DNA from 3 places in the Paenibacillus sp. FSL R5-0749 genome. Region 3 is predicted to be linked to each of the others. Evidence: riboswitches for the same ligand, from Rfam matches in the RefSeq annotation. Region 3 holds a riboswitch; each other region holds the start of a gene.
The links. Region 3 has a riboswitch for S-adenosylmethionine ahead of metA (homoserine O-succinyltransferase). Riboswitches for the same ligand answer to the same signal wherever they lie in the genome.
Positions count from the first base shown of each region.

Region 1 (6,158 bases), 3.2 Mb from region 3:
GGTATTTGTTATCGTGCAGGGGATCATGGGGGCTTTTGCCGTTGTCTTCTCCCAATCTTCAGCAGTCATGGCACTGCATTTCGGCTTTGCACTGATTGCTTTTGCTAGTTCCCTGATGATGGCGCTGGGCATAAGGCAGGAGGCAAAAGATGGCGGATTGGAGCGCCTGAATAAATACCCTCGGGTGAGCAAAAAATTCAGGAATCTGGTCTGGTTCTCTACCATTTACACATATCTCGTGGTATACACGGGTGCATTTGTGAGCCACACGAATTCTGCTGGCGGATGTTCCGGATTTCCGCTCTGTAACGGGCAGATTATCCCTGAGCTTTCAGGAGGGGTAGCGGTTGCTTTTGCTCACCGTGCAGCAGCAGCGTCGCTCGTCATTGTTATTGCAATTCTGGGTCATTTCGCTTACCGTAATCATCCAGACAACAAGGAAATGCGTACCCTTGGCGTGGTATCCGTTGTTCTCATCCTGATGCAAGTCGTGATTGGTATTTTCATGATGGTGACAATGAACCGCCCGGAAGTATATATGTTCGTAGCTCTCGCTCATATGCTGGATATCGCCATATTGTTCGGAGTTTTAACGTATATGAGTTTCCTGGTGTACAAGCTACATCGACCGGTTAATCGGTTCTAGATACAGATACAGTTCTCTTGAAGGTACTCGGCCTAATATGAAAGTCCACCATCCAGTGATGTACATCTTTGGACAGGTGGACTTTGTTTGATGTCAGGGGGATCAGGGCAACCTATGGCAAGCAGCAATTACGGAATGGATGAAGTGTTACGGTGATGAAATGTTGATTCGGAAAAGAGGAGGTTAAATATGCTGCGAACGTTGTTGGGGGAAAAACCGCGTATAAACGAAGGTAAATTGAAGGATGCGATGGACTCCATGGCGCATACACTTGAGCTCTTTCAGCGGCAAATGCATGTGGATCATGATCCCACGCATGACTATCGGAAACTGTATGTGTGGACTCAGGGACTCATCTCCTCACTGGATGAACTGGAGCAAAGCAGCTTCGCTGCAGCTCATTTTCGCAAAAAGGTCGTTGCAGGCTCAACGGACGACATGACGCCGACTGAAAAAGCTGAGTATGCCCGATATGTGTATTTCTACAAAGATGGCTTCATCCGCTGCTTTGCCATTTTGGATAAAGTCGGGACCGTATTGAATGAAATATTCCAGCTGAATACTTCAAATACAAAAGCGCATTTTTCTTATTTTACGGTGTTAAGGCAGTTCGATTTTGCGAGGGAGCATCATGATCTTGCATTGAAATTAATTCAGATCAAGGACTCATATCGGGAGCCGATGAGCAAGCTGCGCAAACGACGTAATATGGAAATTCACTACATGAACTCGGAAATGCACGATGACCTGTGGCAGTTACACCAGACTTTGCAAGGTAAGGTGAAGCTGGAGGATCTGAATCAGCATGTGCAGGAAATGCGTCAGGGCGTGGATATGGTCTGTGAAACGTTAACAGCCTCTTATCGTTATATCAATAAAATATGGCAAAGAAATAATTCCCTTTGACAAATCGGAATACTTGGAATATACTGAGTTTCAATTAGAGTGTTGCAATGACAAAGAATGAACAGATCATCTCAAAATTTACATTCACATTATAAAGCATGAACTACATGAACTTATAAAATCCTACAATAACATATTTCTTATCGAGAGCGGCGGAGGGACAGGCCCGATGAAGCCCGGCAACCGATTTGTAATGACATGATACATGTATCATTCGTTATAGATGTTAGGTGCTAATTCCTACAAAATGGTGCAAGGCACGATTTTGGCAGATGAGAAGGTATATTCTTTCACGTGAAGAGCCCTCTTTGTTTCTGCAAAGGGCTCTTTTTTGTACTTTAAGGGGAGTTTTCCTTTAGATCGGGTAAAGATACATGTAGGTGGTTGGAAAGGGGCAAGTGCGATTGATTGAATTAAAAGGATTAACCAAAACGTACGGCAAAGGAAAAAAGTCTACAACAGCGTTATCCGAGCTGAATTTGAACATCCAAAAGGGTGAAATCTACGGCGTTATTGGCCATTCCGGAGCGGGTAAAAGTACACTGATTCGCTGTATTAATTTGCTGGAGCGGCCTACGGAGGGTGAAGTATGGGTTGACGGGATCAATCTGACTGAACTGAGCAAAACCGAATTGCAGCAACAGAGACGCAAAATCGGGATGATTTTCCAACACTTCAATCTGTTATCCTCTGCAACGGTATATGATAATGTGGCTTTTCCACTAAAGCTTGTGAATACACCCAAGGATGCCATTGATCGCAAAGTGAAGGAGATGCTCAATCTCGTTGGTCTGGAGAACCATAGCAACAAATATCCAGCTCAATTATCAGGTGGACAGAAACAACGTGTGGGGATTGCGAGAGCACTTGCGAGTGATCCGAATGTACTTCTTTGTGATGAGGCTACTTCAGCGCTTGATCCGCAGACGACAAATTCAATTCTGAAGTTATTGCTCGACATTAACGAAAAGTACAACCTTACCATTGTGCTGATTACACATGAGATGCATGTCATTCAGAACATCTGTGATAAGGTGGCTGTCATTCATCAAGGTGGCATTGTGGAACAGGGACCTGTAACCGAAGTGTTCCTGAAGCCGCAGCATGCGATTACGCGGGACTTCATGATGCGTGACCATGAAGCTGGACTGGCTCTGGAAGAGACTGCTCTGGCAAATGCAGGCATTGAATTGCAGGCAGGTGTTGCATCGAAACTTGTGAAGATATCCTTTCTGGGGAACAAAACGTATGAAGCGATTTTGTCCAGGACGGTTCGCAAGACGGGTGTGGATTTTGCCATCCTGCAAGGGACAATCTCTACGATTAAACAGGTTCCTTATGGTCAGCTGACCGTTCGGTTCGAAGGTGATTCCAATGCGATTGATCGGACGATATCCGAACTAACCGCTGAGGGACTTGATGTGGAGGTGCTACGTTAGATGGATTTTTCAACAGTTCGTTGGGAAGAGGTTGGTAAAGCTTCCATAGAGACACTGCAAATTTTGGGTGTATCAGGCCTATTCACCGTTATCTTTGGTTTACCACTCGGAGTTCTGCTGTTTATGACAGCCCGATCTGCTTCGATCAAGTCACGGACGGTGTACATTATTTTGTCCTTGATTGTAAATATTTTGCGATCAGTTCCATTTATCATTTTGATTGTTGCTCTTATTCCATTTACTCGTTCACTCGTCGGTACAGCTACAGGTGTGTTAGGTGTTATACCTCCTTTGGTTATTTCAGCAGCTCCTTATTTTGCTCGATTGGTGGAGACAACGTTGCGAGAAGTTGACCGTGGTGTAATTGAAGCGGCTCAGTCAATGGGGGCATCCACCGGACAGATTGTAAGACGGGTGTTGCTGCCTGAGGCGTTACCTGGTCTGGTTGCTGGGATAACCATTACCATCGTTACGCTTGTCTCCTACACGGCGATGGCGGGCATGGTTGGTGGTGGTGGACTGGGAACGCTGGCAATCAACTATGGGTATTATCGTTATCAAAATGAAATCATGATCATATCCGTAGTGTCGATGATTATTCTCGTGCAAATTCTCCAGATGGCTGGAGATCGCTTAGTTACATTTTTCACCAGGAAATAACACATAGATAACATGTTGGCTGTGCAGTCATTCAAACGCCACATGAAAATATGATTAGAGAAGGGGTTTTACACATGAAAAAATGGTCATTCGCTCTACTTAGTCTTATGCTGATCGCGGTTCTCGCAGCTTGCGGAAACAACAAGGATGCCGATAGCGGCGCAGACAATTCAGCAGGTGCACCACGCACGGTTGAATTGAAAGTGGGAGCTTCACCTACACCACACGCAGAGATTCTGGAAAGCATCAAACCTGAACTGGAAGCACAAGGTATTCGTTTGCAAGTCGTTACGTTCAATGACTATGTACAACCCAACCAGCAGCTTGCTGATAAAAAATTGGATGCAAACTTCTTCCAGCACCAGCCTTACTTGGACACAGAGAATAAAGAACGTGGTTTCAACCTCGTTGCTGTAACACCTGTTCATGTTGAACCTTTTGGCGGATACTCCAAAAAGATTAAATCTTTGGATGAATTGGCTGATGGCGCAAAAGTAGCCATTCCAAATGACCCATCCAATGGGGGACGTGCACTGTTGTTGCTCGCGAAGGAAGGCATTATTACGCTGAAAGACAATACAAATATCACTTCTACGATTCAAGATATCACAGCCAATCCGAAGAACCTGAATATCATCGAGCTGGATGCAGCCATGATGCCTCGTCAATTGGATGAAGCGGATCTGGTATTCATCAACGCTAACTATGCGCTTGAAGCGAACCTGAATCCGGCGAATGATGCTTTGCTGATCGAAGATCTGCAAGGTAACCCATACGCGAACATCCTCGTTTCCCGTGAGGACAACAAGGATTCAGATGCAATTAAGAAGTTGGCTGCTGCCCTGCACTCCGAAGAAGTAAAAACATTCATCAAAGAGCGTTATAAAGGTTCAGTTGAACCTGCAACTGAATAATTCAATATGTATGAGTTGACGTGAACTGATAAGAAGAGGATGTCCCATAAGTCATGAATATGACGGAAGGACATCCTCTTTTTGCGTTATTAGCGCTTGTAGCGAGGTGCAATTTTTGAATAGCCACTCCCCAAGTCTGTGCTGAAGCATGGATCAACATAAGTCACAACATAGGTTAAAGTTTCTCTGATGTATCAGCATTGGAGTGATGTCCAGATTGGCGGTAGTAGGATAATTCATTCTGATCAGCATGCTGCTGTTCATCTGCTTCTTGCAGGTACGTCCGCTCGGAGGGAGAGAGTTTTTCTTCATCTCCGTGTGAACTTTTGATTTTGTATCTGATCCAGCCGATTAGTCCAAGAACGACAACCAAGATTAAGGCCCATCCTTTTTTGAGCAAAAGAAGAGCGCTAAATTTTTGGGAAGCCGTATACCCGATTCCCCCCATCAGAAGGCTGTTGAGCCCTATGGTCGAAGTTTTGTCAGTCGATGCATTATATTCCTCGTAGGTATGTCCTGCATTGATGTGAAGTTGATTAAGGACGGTTTCCTCGAATGCCTGGCGGCTCTGTTGAAAGTTGGCCGTATCGATAACCAGAATGGCTGTGATGTACCCTTCGCGTGTCAGGAGTTTTACATTGTAATTCACCATGGCTTGCTGATCAGCATTCTTGAAACCTAGGGAGTAGACCAACTGATGTTTGGTCTTATCGTATGCCGGTTCGATTTCCCAACCTGTTATGTACGTTCTGTATTCGGGATCGAGCTCTCTGTTCTCTTCTTCTGTGCCTCGGATATAACTGCTTAACAGTTCTTCGCCATTCAAATTTTGATCATCATCATGAATATGACCTGTCTTCACGTATTCAAATACAACATACCACGAGCCGTATTCACTATTGCTGGTTAGGCTTCCGATTTCATTCCCGTTAGGCTTTCCACCGCTGTTAAGTATTGAGCGTTGGGTATTGGCCTTATCCAGAAAGGAATGACTTTCAGGGACTTTCAGTGTGGCTTTGCCATCGAGCGTTACAGATGCAGGGCCAATAATCCAATCATACTCATCGGGTGATTGATACGTCTCACTTTCTGCTGATACCTGTGAAGCACTAGAGACTGTGAATAAACTCACCATTAAAAGTGTAAGAAATGATATCCATCGTTTGTTCTTCATATTCAAGTAGAGGTCCTTTCGGGTTATATCCTCGACAGTACCATAGGTATTCGATTCCAATCAAGATATATTTGGAATTAAAGGTGGATAATCCCTTGTGGATAAGCGAGTTGTAGGAGGACGATAAATCTTTTATACTGGATAGTGACTGCTCTTTGAAGAGGGGGATGAACGTGAAGGGAAAGATTGCCCTCATAACGGGAAGTGCCAAAGGTCTTGGTAAAATGACGGCCCTCAGTCTGGCAGATCAGGGGTGTCATATTGCCCTCAACTATGTACACAGCAGAGCAGAAGCTGAGGCTTTAAGGGCTCAGATTACAGCCAAGGGTGTGCGGTGCATTGCTATCCAGGCGGATATATCGAAGGTAGAAGATATCTCTTCATTGGTTGAACAGGTGGAAGACAACCTGGGCAGCATT
Region 1 is NZ_CP152005.1:5,541,941-5,548,098, reverse strand. Features, by position in the region: gene MKY85_RS24720 (heme A synthase) at 1-646, shown strand, start outside; gene MKY85_RS24715 (Cthe_2314 family HEPN domain-containing protein) at 836-1,552, shown strand; SAM riboswitch class I at 1,690-1,831, shown strand; gene MKY85_RS24710 (methionine ABC transporter ATP-binding protein) at 1,957-2,991, shown strand; gene MKY85_RS24705 (methionine ABC transporter permease) at 2,992-3,651, shown strand; gene MKY85_RS24700 (MetQ/NlpA family ABC transporter substrate-binding protein) at 3,726-4,565, shown strand; gene MKY85_RS24695 (DUF2167 domain-containing protein) at 4,741-5,739, opposite strand; gene MKY85_RS24690 (SDR family oxidoreductase) at 5,913-6,158, shown strand, end outside.
Region 1: linked by a shared signal. The riboswitch ahead of MKY85_RS24710 (methionine ABC transporter ATP-binding protein) and the one ahead of metA (homoserine O-succinyltransferase) in region 3 are both predicted to bind S-adenosylmethionine.

Region 2 (6,158 bases), 2.9 Mb from region 3:
TATTGTGAATTACATGCTTGGTGCCGGGATCCTGACGTTACCTCGAACGACCAGTAAGGCCGTCGGAACACCGGATGTCTGGATATCCATTATTCTGTCGGGACTGATTATTGCAGGTGTCGGCATTGTTCTGGTTACCTTGTGTCGCAGATTTCCGGGGAAAACGGTATTCCAGTTCACCCGTGAAATTACGGGGAGCTGGATTGCTTACATATTGGGATTTGCCATGATTATGTATTTTATGGTGATTGCCGCATTCGAAATTAGAGTCATGGCTGAAGTAACAGGGATGTATCTGCTTGAACGTACGCCCACATGGGCGATTGTTATGGTCTTCATGTGGATCGGTATATATATGATCTCAGGCGGACTTGGTGTCATAATACGGGTGTTCGAGATTATTCTACCGATTACAATCATTATATTTGTCATTGAAATTCTGCTGAGTAATCAGCTATTTGAGATTGGAAATCTTAGACCAGTGCTCGGCGAAGGTCTTATGCCTGTTTTCAAAGGACTTAAGCCTTCTCTATTATCATATACGGGGTATGAGGTGATGCTAATTATGACTGCTTATATGAAAAATCCGAAGAAAAGCAATAAGGCGATGAGCTGGGGCATACTTATATCCACCATTATATATTTGATTACGGTTGTCATGGTTGTAGGTAGCCTGTCCCTGGATGGAATCAAAACTCGAACCTGGCCAACGCTGGATTTGGTGAGAAGCTTCGAGATACAGGGATTAATATTCGAACGATTTGAATCCTTATTGCTGGTCATCTGGATTATGCAGATTTTTTCGACTACCGCGATCACACATTACTGTGCTTCGGTGGGTATTCGTGATTTGTTCCGTTCCAAAAAAATGAAGGGGATTATGTATGGTCTGCTTCCATTCATTTATGTGACAGCCATGATGCCCAAAACGGTTGATGATACTTTTGCACTTGGAGATATGCTGGGTAATGCATCTGTGTTTTTATTTGGCATTCTTCCTATGGTGTTACTGTTGATAAGTCTGATTCGCAAAAAAGGAGGCAAACATGCATGATGCCATTTCGTATGCTCTTACGTTTAGCTTCTGCCTTTTGTATTCTGTTGACGCTGTCCGGATGCTGGAGCAGTCGAGAAATAGAGGATCTAAGTCTCTATGTTGGTCTTGGAATCGATGTAGGCAAAGAGACGGAATTCGAGAGAGACATTGCTGCTCAAGGAGGCTCATATCCTAAGAAGAACTATGTAACTGCCACGGTGCAGATCGCTCCGGGCTTCTCCAACAGTCAATCGAGCCAGCAATCCGGTTCTCCTTCTTCCGGCAAAACATCCTATTCCAATGAACAGCTCAGTGGAGATTCCATGTTGCAAATCTTCCGTCAGTTTGCGTTAAGGCGGGATCGGCCACTTATTGGACATCATCTGAAAGTTATCGTTGTCTCCAAGGATATCGCCAAAAAATATGGTTTGGACCAATTACTTGATTTTGTACTACGGGATAATGATATTCGACCGAACTGCCTGGTGCTGATCAGTCATCATTCTGCATTAGATGTGTTGACTTCACAAGATCCGTCTCGAATACCAGCATTCTATCTCACAGGCATTACGAACAACTCTTATATATCCAATAAAATACTTGATCCGGTTCTGCTGTCCAAGTTAGACGCACAAATGCAATCCGGATCGAGCTTCCTGCTCCAGAATGTATTAAACTCCGATGGAGAAGATAAGTTCTCCGGAGGGAGCATCTTTGATGGGAAAACGACCAAGTTCATCGGAGAACTTAGTCAAACAGATCTGGAAGGGTTGTCATGGCTCAATTCCAAAAAAAAGGGAGGCGTCTTGAAGACTCACAATAAAGAAGGATTCACCGTGTTGTTCGAAATGAAGAAGAAAAAGGTTAAAATTACGCCGAAGGTAGTTGGCAATGATATTTCATTCCATGTGAAGACTGAATCCGAAGGCTGGCTGATGGAGGATTGGCGCGCTCCCGAGGAAGAGGAAAAGGGTGAATATCTCAGAGAATTGGAAAAGGATTTTGCTGAACTGGCCGAACAACAGATTCGTCAGGTATTGTACAAACTTCAGCATACCTATAAAGTCGATGTTGCGGACTTTCGGGATAGCTTGCGTATTAAACATCCAAAAACATGGAAGAAGGTCAAGAACGATTGGGACCAAATCTTCAGCACCGTGCCAATTACGTATGATGTCAAGATATCCATCACCAATCCGGGGTCTTCCACAGAATAGCGAAGTATCCACGTATTATTTAAATGTTGACACACTCATGAACAATCGCTATATTTATAAAAAATCATTTTCTTATCCAGAGAGGTGGAGGGACTGGCCCTTAGAAACCTCAGCAGCAGATCTGAAGGATACTGTGCTAATTCCAGCGGGTGAACAGCCTGATAGATAGGAGCGTTTGTTTTTATTTGTCAGTAACGGCGCACTCTTTAGGAAGAGTGGGTCTTTTTTGTTTTTTCTGGATGAAGAAGTAGGGAGCAGCAGGTATGGAGAACAACAACGACAAAGGGCATTTTCAGCGGAAAATGCAGGCACGGCATGTGGTCATGCTCTCTCTGGGTGGCGTCATTGGAACGGGATTATTCCTGAGCTCGGGTTATACGATTCAGCAGGCGGGACCACTGGGAACTATTCTTTCCTACTTGATTGGAGCGATCGTAGTATATCTGGTGATGCTCTGTCTTGGTGAACTGACTGTTCATATGCCAGAGACGGGAGCATTTCATAGTTATGCGGCAAGATATATTGGACCAGCAACAGGCTATACGGTAGCTTGGTTGTACTGGTTAACCTGGACTGTTGCGCTTGGCTCTGAATTCACAGCCGCCGGTCTGCTGATGCAGCGTTGGTTCCCATCGGTAAATGTATGGATATGGAGCGCACTTTTTGCACTGATGATCTTTTTGTTCAATGCTTTAACGGTAAAACTTTTTGCGGAATCCGAGTTCTGGTTCTCATCTGTCAAAGTAGTTACCATCGTAATCTTCATTATTATCGGTGGTGCAGCCATGTTTGGGTTCATTCCCATGGCGGATGCTGAACCGGCTCCATTTCTATCAAATATTACCGCATCCGGGTGGTTCCCTCATGGGGCTACAGCGATATTGATGACTATGCTTGCTGTTAACTTTGCATTCTCAGGCACTGAGTTAATCGGTATTGCCGCCGGGGAGACGGAGAATCCAGAAAAGACGATTCCCAAAGCTATTTATACCACACTGTGGCGTTTGGTTATTTTCTTCATCGGAACGATTGTTATCTTGTCGGCCTTGCTGCCCATGTCGGACGCCAGTGTATTGGAAAGTCCTTTTGTAGCGGTAATGGAGCGGGTGGGTGTACCCTACGCTGCAGATATTATGAACTTTGTTATTCTGACGGCGATTCTCTCTGCTGCCAATTCGGGCCTCTATGCATCTTCACGGATGCTCTGGTCTCTGGCTGACAAAAGAACGATCTCTCCGTGGTTTGCCAAATTGACCAAGCGCGGGGTACCGCTGAATGCACTTCTGATCAGTATGGTGGGTGGTGCACTGGCTCTGCTGTCCAGCATTATTGCGCCAGGTACGGTGTATATTACGCTGGTCTCCATATCAGGTCTGGCTGTCGTTGCCGTATGGATGAGCATCAGCGCTTCCCAGTACATGTTCCGCAGACAGTATATCCGGGAAGGACATGCGGTCAAAGATCTGGTCTACCGTACACCACTGTATCCGGTGGTACCGATTGTTTCATTTATATTATGCCTGGCTTCATGTATAGGTATTGCTTTCGACCCGACACAGCGAATTGCGCTGTATTGTGGGATTCCATTTATCGCAGTATGTTACGCAGCTTATTATTTGACAGAACGTGTGAATAAGAAAAGAGGACAAGTACATGACACAAACACAACCGACTAACCCCATAGAACAGATCCTTCGTGAACATCCGGTCATGATTCTGGATGGAGCGCTGGCAACAGAACTTGAACAGCATGGATGTGATCTGGATGATCCATTATGGTCTGCTCGTGTGTTGCTTGAGAATCCGGATGTTATTGTTCAGGTCCATACGGATTATTTTCGAGCAGGAGCCGACTGTGCGATTACATCCAGTTATCAGGCGACAGTGGATGGCTTCCGCAAGAGAGGCATCGGCGAGCAAGCAGCGTTGGACCTGATTCGCAAGACGGTGGAACTGGCTGCACAGGCGAGAGATGACGTATGGGCAGAAGTGCAAACCTCTGATATCTCGGTGACAGGATTCTTGGCTCGGCCACGACCGTTGGTTGCTGCATCCGTTGGACCCTACGGCGCTTATCTAGCTGATGGATCGGAGTACATCGGTCACTACGGTGTATCAGATGAAACGCTGGCTGCATTCCATCGTCCGCGGATGGCCGCGTTGCTTGAAGCGGGTGCTGATATTCTGGCTTTTGAGACCATACCATCCTTGCAGGAAGCACAGGTGCTGGTTGATTTGCTGAAGGAGTTTCCTCATGCCTATGCCTGGCTATCCTTTTCATTAAAAGATGGGACAAGCATCAGCGAAGGTACGCCGCTTAAGACATGTGCACAGACGTTTGGCTCCGAGCCGCAGATCACTGCGATTGGCCTGAACTGTGCTCCTATGGAAGTGGTGACGGAAGCCGTGAGTATTTTGAGCCGTGCCAGCGATAAACCTGTTATTGTGTATCCGAACTCGGGGGAAGTATACGATGCAGCAACGAAGACGTGGAGTGGGCAGGGTTCCTGTGGCAGTATGAGTGATGCTTCGGAACAGTGGGTTGCTGCGGGTGCACGGATTATTGGCGGCTGCTGCCGTACAACACCGCATCAGATTGACGAGCTTGCGAAGAAGTGGCGAAAATAAATCATATCATTATGAGAAGCCCTTTCACATCCTATAGAGGTGTGGAAGGGCTTTTTTATAATGTTAGAGAATCCTTATTAGATTATTCGATAACCAGCATACGTGGCGATGTTTCCCGAATGATCTGGGAAGAGAACCATGAGCCAAGACCTGCTGCAACGATGCTTAGGCAGGCGAACAGTATCATTCCACCCCAATGCAGGATCAGTGGAAGTTGCACGATACCATAACCGGAAAGGACCATTTCGAGCAGAAGAGGCAGTACATATACGCCAAGAAACATGCCTAGTATGGCTCCCATAGCGGATAGCAGGACCATCCCCATGGTGACTGATAACCGAATTTGACGGGATGTCATTCCTAGCGATTTGTATATCCCGTACGTTCTGCTCTCTTTGCGGATATTGATCCGGCAGGTACTGAAAATAATGATGAACGTCACAAGGATAAACATCAATCCAATCAGGCTCATCGGATAGATCAGGATGTTTGCAGCTTCCGCGTAAACCGAATCAAGCAATGTCTTCTGGGTGATTACCGAAGCGAAGTCCTTAAATTGCTCATTCAACTCCCCGACAACCTTATCCGCTTGTGCCATATTATTAACATTAATGAAGATAGCATCAAATTCACCATAACCCGGGTTCACACTTCTCATGGCATCAATGGTGATTCGACCTGAAACAGACATGTTGGCGATGGCCTGATAGATGCCTGTAATGAGGAATGTCCGCTTTTCTCCTTCAATATAGATGTCGATGAGATCACCTATATCTTTGTTCGATGTTTTGGCGATACTTACTCCAATGGCAATTTCGTTCACGTGCTGTGGGTTATTCCCTCTCAACGTTTCGAATCCAAGCTCCTGATAACTCCCGTCTAGTACACTCAAGTTAAGACTAATGGATTGACCCTTTACTGTTGCCGAAGACTCCGGGCTAATTACACCAGTGATGTTCCCTTGCCAGCCTACATTGCTTATCCTTGAATCCTCTTCTAACGCTTGCTTCAGCTCAGCCTTCGGGAATGTACTTCTGTTTACCACTACTGCTGCGATGTTGGCATTGTCATACCCCCATTTAGCTGCTGTCTGTTCAATTCCGATTATACTGGTCAGCAGCACATATCCTAAGACCAGTACAGAGGAAGCCATGGTGGTCAGTAAAAGTGTAAGAACAGAACTTTTGGTGTTTTTGAAAACATGTCGAAGTCCGAGGACCGCGGTCACAGGCATTCGTGTGAACCCGACCCAGTGTTGTGCCCATGGCGAATTCATT
Region 2 is NZ_CP152005.1:5,814,930-5,821,087, reverse strand. Features, by position in the region: gene MKY85_RS26025 (GerAB/ArcD/ProY family transporter) at 1-1,054, shown strand, start outside; gene MKY85_RS26020 (Ger(x)C family spore germination protein) at 1,051-2,253, shown strand; SAM riboswitch class I at 2,323-2,425, shown strand; gene mmuP (S-methylmethionine permease) at 2,517-3,929, shown strand; gene mmuM (homocysteine S-methyltransferase) at 3,907-4,881, shown strand; gene MKY85_RS26005 (FtsX-like permease family protein) at 4,964-6,158, opposite strand, start outside.
Region 2: linked by a shared signal. The riboswitch ahead of mmuP (S-methylmethionine permease) and the one ahead of metA (homoserine O-succinyltransferase) in region 3 are both predicted to bind S-adenosylmethionine.

Region 3 (6,158 bases):
CGAGTTGATTGAGCTGTTAGAGACACTGGATCTCGAAGGTTATGACACCGATTGCCTTCTTGATGTGGAGCTTGCTGTGATGCCAGAGAACGAACAAGAGGCTGTATGGAGTGCATATGAGGAGCTGGGAGATACGTTCCTGAAGCCAGTATTACATAAGGTGTATGGAGCGGAGAAGCCCGACGGAGGAAGTCTGGAGCAGGTCTATGAAAAACTGCGCATGATTCGCATCCGCTTCCGTCGGCATGCAGAGACAGAGCGGAATGTAAGTTAGTTGCAGGGTATAGAAAAAGACGACGCGTTCCTCCAAGAGGAGCGCATCGTCTTTGTTATTTCGTACGAGTTCATACCCAGTCTTTTTTGCGGAAAATGAAGAACATGCTCAGGCCCAGTGTAACCATCAGGCCAATTACAACAAAATAGCTGTATTTCCAGTTAAGCTCGGGCATATTCGTAAAGTTCATACCGTATATTCCGGTAATAACCGTCAGCGGCATGAAGACCGTGGTAATGGCGGTAAACACACGCATGATCTCATTCGCCCGGTTCGCTATACTGGATTGGTAGGCTTCTCGCAAGTTGCCCATCAGGTCGCGATAAGTCTCAAAGGTTTCCGAAATTTTTACGGCATTTTCATAGATGTCACTGAAATACTTTTGCAGTTGATCATCGATGAGACGCAGATCTTTTTTGTTCAGTGTGTTAATGACCTCTTTCTGAGGTCCAAGGACTTTTTTCAGCCACAGAATCTCACTGCGCAGCCCGATGATTTCATTCAGATGTGACTTTTTGGTATGCATCAGAATGTCTTCCTCAAGCTTCTCAATCCGTGCTTCAATTCGGTCACCTACGGTGAAATAATTATCAACAATCAAGTCAACCAGCAAATAGAGCAGACGATCCGGTGTACTGATTTCCTGTTCCCACAGGATTGGTTTCAGTGTGCGCAATTCGCTGACCTTTTGCTTCGTAACACTAATAATAAAATGTCTGCCAAGGAACAAGTTGACTGCACGCAGAAAAATCTCTTCATCATCGAAACGTATGCTATTGATTACAATAAAATAATGGTTCTCATAAATTTCAATCTTCGGACGTTGTTCTTCGTCACTAAGACAGTCTTCCACAGCCAGATCATGCATCAAGAACAGCGGTTGAAGTACCGCCAAATCGTCTACATCTGCATCAATCCAGTAAAATCCTTCCGCTGGTGGAGTCAGCGCCTGCTGAATATCGTCCACCGGAATAAACACACCGTTGTTTACCAACCGGATTTTCATCGTTAATCTACTCCTTCTGCACCCGCCAACTCGGCGGATATTATCATTATGGGCGCAAAAAGAACAAATCAGCCGGTCGGCAGCGGAGCCTGGAGATCAGGGCTGCGTTCACTATATAATCAAACGGAAGTCACGTCCCGCTGCCGGCATGCTGATGTCAATTCTCTATGCAGTTTGTCGGAATTCGGCTGCCAGTCAGGCCTCGGGTCGCCATCCATTTAATATGTCACCTCTCACATAAGGGTTTATAACACCTTGTTTAGTATACCGCTGGTACAAGGTGCTTTCAAGCGCAAAAATGTGTCTATTTCGCGCCCTGAGGCAGTGTATGACAACGGATGAAGAACGGTTCCGATCTGGACAGCAGACAGAGAACTGCACCTTGACGTAAAGGCATTAATGTAATAAAGTAGACGGTGAACCATATTAAATTACAATCTAATACAGCGAAATCTTATCAAGAGTAGGTGGAGGGACTGGCCCGATGAAACCCGGCAACCGGCGGTATACCGCACGGTGCTAATTCTTGCAGCGACCTAGTGTCAAGTGGCACTGTTGTAACTGAGAGATGAGAGAGGCGCATATCTATTTACATATGACCTTTCTCGAAATCCGAGGAAGGTCTTTGTCATATGCCCCGACTTCTCAGCAGTGATTTTCGCTAAGGAACTTGAGGTTGTTTGTAACGTTGGATGAAGGAGCAATTCAATGTTTTTACAAGCTCAAGGCAGTCTGTCACTGTATTGATATGAAGACATCAAGCCAGTGGCAGCTGCATCTATCTATGCACAAGGAGGAGTTAGACTTACCATGCCAATCAAAATTCCGGATACTTTACCAGCAAAAGAAGTACTTGAAGGAGAGAATATCTTCGTCATGGATGAAACTTCTGCATACCAGCAGGATATTCGTCCACTCCGTATCGCTATATTAAACCTGATGCCGACAAAGGAAACGACCGAAACACAATTGCTTCGTCTGGTCGGAAACACGCCTATTCAGGTGGATGTTGTTCTCGTACACCCAAAATCCCATACGTCGAAGAATACGTCTCAGGAGTATTTGGATCTGTTCTATAAAACCTTCGACGAGATTGAACACCGCCGTTTCGATGGCATGATTATTACGGGTGCCCCGGTGGAACAGATGGATTTCGAAGACGTGAACTATTGGAATGAGATCCAGGAGATCTTCGAATGGACCAAAACCAATGTGACTTCAACCCTCCACATATGTTGGGCTTCCCAAGCAGGTTTATACCATCATTTTGATGTGCCGAAAGTACCACTTGATGAAAAGTGCTTTGGCGTTTTCCCACATACGATCAATAAACCACATGTTCCATTGTTGCGTGGATTTGATGAAGTATTCAACGTTCCACATTCCCGTCATACGGAAGTGAGACGCGAAGATATTGAAAAGAATGAAAATTTAGAGATTTTGGCTGAATCCGAGGAAGCGGGTATCTTCCTGGTTGCGACCAAAGACGGCAAACAAATTTTTGCCACAGGTCATGCCGAGTACGACCCGTTCTCATTAAAGTGGGAGTATGACCGGGATGTAGCCAGAGGGTTGGATATTGCATTGCCTAGACACTATTATCCAAATAACGATCCTTCCCGTGTGCCACCGGCTACCTGGCGCGCTCATGCCAACTTATTATTCTCTAACTGGCTCAATTACTATGTGTATCAAGAAACACCTTACGATATTGGCCCGCAAATCTAATCGAGATTACAGGAGGATGCAGCAATGGAAGACAACAACAAGTTGAAAATCGAAAGCCGCTTAGCACAAATAGGGTCCATCAATGAACCGGTAACAGGCGCCATTAACTTTCCGATCTATCAATCCACTGCGTTTCGCCACCCGAAGCTAGGACAAAGCACGGGGTTTGATTATATTCGTACGACGAATCCAACCCGTAAGGTATTGGAAGAAGCAGCCGCAGCGCTAGAGTCTGGTGATGCGGGGTTTGCCTGTAGCTCGGGTATGGCTGCACTGCAAACGATCTTTGCCATGTTTGGTCAAGGGGATCATCTGATTGTATCGTTGGATCTATACGGTGGAACCTATCGTCTGCTTGAACGCATTCTGTCTCGTTTTGGCGTAACTGCCAGTTATGTAGATACGAATGACCTTGCAGCACTGGAGAAGGTTCGTCAGCCAAATACCAAAGCGGTATTTATTGAGACACCAACCAATCCATTGATGATGATCACCGATGTGGAAGCCGTTGCTTCCTGGGCGAAAAGTTACAACCTGTTGACCATTGTTGACAACACGTTGTTGACTCCATTTTTCCAACGTCCGATTGAACTGGGTGCCGATATCATCATTCATAGCGCTACCAAATATCTGGGCGGACACAATGATGTGCTGGCCGGACTAATTATAACCAAGGGTGAGGCATTATCTGCAGAGATGGCGTTCCTGCATAATTCCATTGGAGCGGTATTGTCTCCAAGTGACTCCTACCAGTTGATGAAAGGGATGAAAACGCTGGCTCTTCGCATGGAGCGTCATGAGTACAATGCGCTTACCATTGCCAAATATTTGCTTGAGCATCCAGCAGTGGGTGAAGTGTATCATCCAGGCCTGTCGGATCATCCAGGGTATGAGATACAAAATAAACAATCCACAGGTAACACAGGTATTTTCTCTTTTAAAGTGAAGGATGCACGTTACGTTGAACCATTGCTGCGTCATATCAAACTGATTGCTTTTGCCGAAAGTCTCGGTGGAGTGGAATCACTCATGACCTACCCAGCGGTACAAACGCATGCGGATATTCCGCTTGAAATTCGTGATGCTGTAGGTGTCGATGACCGACTGCTCCGGTTCTCTGTAGGCATTGAACATGCGGATGATCTGATTGCAGATCTTGGCAATGCTCTGACAGCTGCACAACAGGAAGTTGAAGGAGGCGTGCACTCATGAGTGAGTCCAACAACAAGCCCAATTCTGAATTGAAATTTGATACCAAATTGCTTCATTTTGGTGATGAAATTGACAAAACAACTGGAGCCTCCAGTGTGCCAATCTATCAAGCCTCAACCTTCCATCATTTTGATATCTTCAATCCACCTCAACATGATTACAGTCGTTCGGGTAATCCGACACGTCAGGCTCTGGAAGATTACATCACACTGCTGGAGGGCGGAGCGCGAGGATTCGCCTATTCATCGGGGATGGCTGCGATCTCCAGCGTGTTCATGATGTTCTCCGCAGGGGATCACATGATTGTAACGGAAGATGTATATGGAGGCACGTATCGGTTGCTTACTTCCATATTAAGCCGTATGCAGATTGAGACGACTTTTGTGGACATGACCAATATAGATGAAGTAAAAGCGGCGCTCAAGCCAAACACCAAGGCAGTTTATATGGAAACACCATCCAACCCTACTCTGCGTATTACGGATATCGCTGCCGTAACTGACTGGTCGAAGGAACATGACCTGATCACGATTCTGGATAACACCTTTATGACACCGTACTATCAGCGTCCAATTGAGCTTGGTGTGGATATCGTCGTACATAGTGCTACCAAGTTCCTAGGGGGGCATAGTGATGTGCTGGCAGGCTTAGCAGTTGCTCGCACGGAATCACTTGGCGTACAACTGAAACAGTTGCAGAATGGACTTGGAACTGTACTCGGGGCACAAGAATCCTGGCTTCTGATGCGCGGGATGAAAACCTTGGGGGCTCGTATGGCTCATAGTGAACGGAGTACAGCCAGACTTGCGGCATGGCTTAATGAGCGCAGTGATATTACCGCTGTCTTTTACCCTGGACTGGAGGATCATCCGGGCCGCGAGGCACATGAGCGCCAGTCAACAGGATATGGAGCTGTCGTTTCATTTGACGTCGGTTCAGGAGATCGTGCAAAAGCAGTTCTTAACCGGGTGAAGCTACCCATTGTTGCTGTAAGCCTGGGAGCTGTCGAGAGTATTCTGTCCTACCCAGCGATGATGTCTCATGCAGCAATGCCGGCTGAGGTTCGCCGGGACCGTGGCATTACAGACGGGTTGCTGCGTTTCTCGGTAGGTCTGGAAGATATCGAAGATCTGATTGTAGATTTGGAACAAGCACTTCAGGAATCCTAACAAAAGGGAGTATCCAAATACCCTTATGAGTATCACTTAAGTTCGGATAAATTCCATTCCATATGTAAAAATTTTTACTTATTTTTAAAGCACCTGTACATAAGGTGCTTTTTTTCACATGTAACCTGTGTTACGATATGTGGAGTACAGAAATGCGATGTTGCCACCAGAACTTGCTTCTTTTGAACAAGTTGGGACGGATCGTTATATAATTTCTCTTCATGAGGGAGGCTTTTTTACGATGAGTACGGTAGACCGTATCTTAGATAAAGCCCTTCGGGGCGAACGTTTGGACTTGGAAGACACGATTCAGTTATTTGAATCCAATGAAGTGGACAAAATCGGGGCAGCTGCTAATGTCGTTATGAAACGCATGCACCCTGAGCCATACAGAACATTTGTAATTGGGCGTAACGTCAACTACACGAACGTGTGTGATGTGTACTGCCGTTTTTGTGCTTTCTACCGCAGACCTGGTTCAGATGAAGGTTATGTGCTTCCAGATGAAGTTATTTTCCAGAAGATTCAGGAAACGGAAGATGTGAATGGTACCGAAATTTTGATGCAAGGTGGTACGAATCCAAACTTGCCTTTCAGCTATTATACAGACCTGTTGAAAGCCATCAAGGAGCGTTTCCCGAACATCACGATGCACTCGTTCTCACCTGCTGAGATTATGAAAATGGTTGAAGTCTCCGATGGCCTTACATTGGAAGAGGTTGTTCGTGCTATACACGAAGCTGGACTGGATTCCTTGCCTGGCGGCGGC
Region 3 is NZ_CP152005.1:1,976,031-1,982,188, forward strand. Features, by position in the region: gene MKY85_RS08935 (HRDC domain-containing protein) at 1-274, shown strand, start outside; gene corA (magnesium/cobalt transporter CorA) at 345-1,280, opposite strand; SAM riboswitch class I at 1,732-1,855, shown strand; gene metA (homoserine O-succinyltransferase) at 2,091-3,008, shown strand; gene MKY85_RS08950 (PLP-dependent transferase) at 3,033-4,220, shown strand; gene MKY85_RS08955 (aminotransferase class I/II-fold pyridoxal phosphate-dependent enzyme) at 4,217-5,389, shown strand; gene mqnC (cyclic dehypoxanthinyl futalosine synthase) at 5,631-6,158, shown strand, end outside.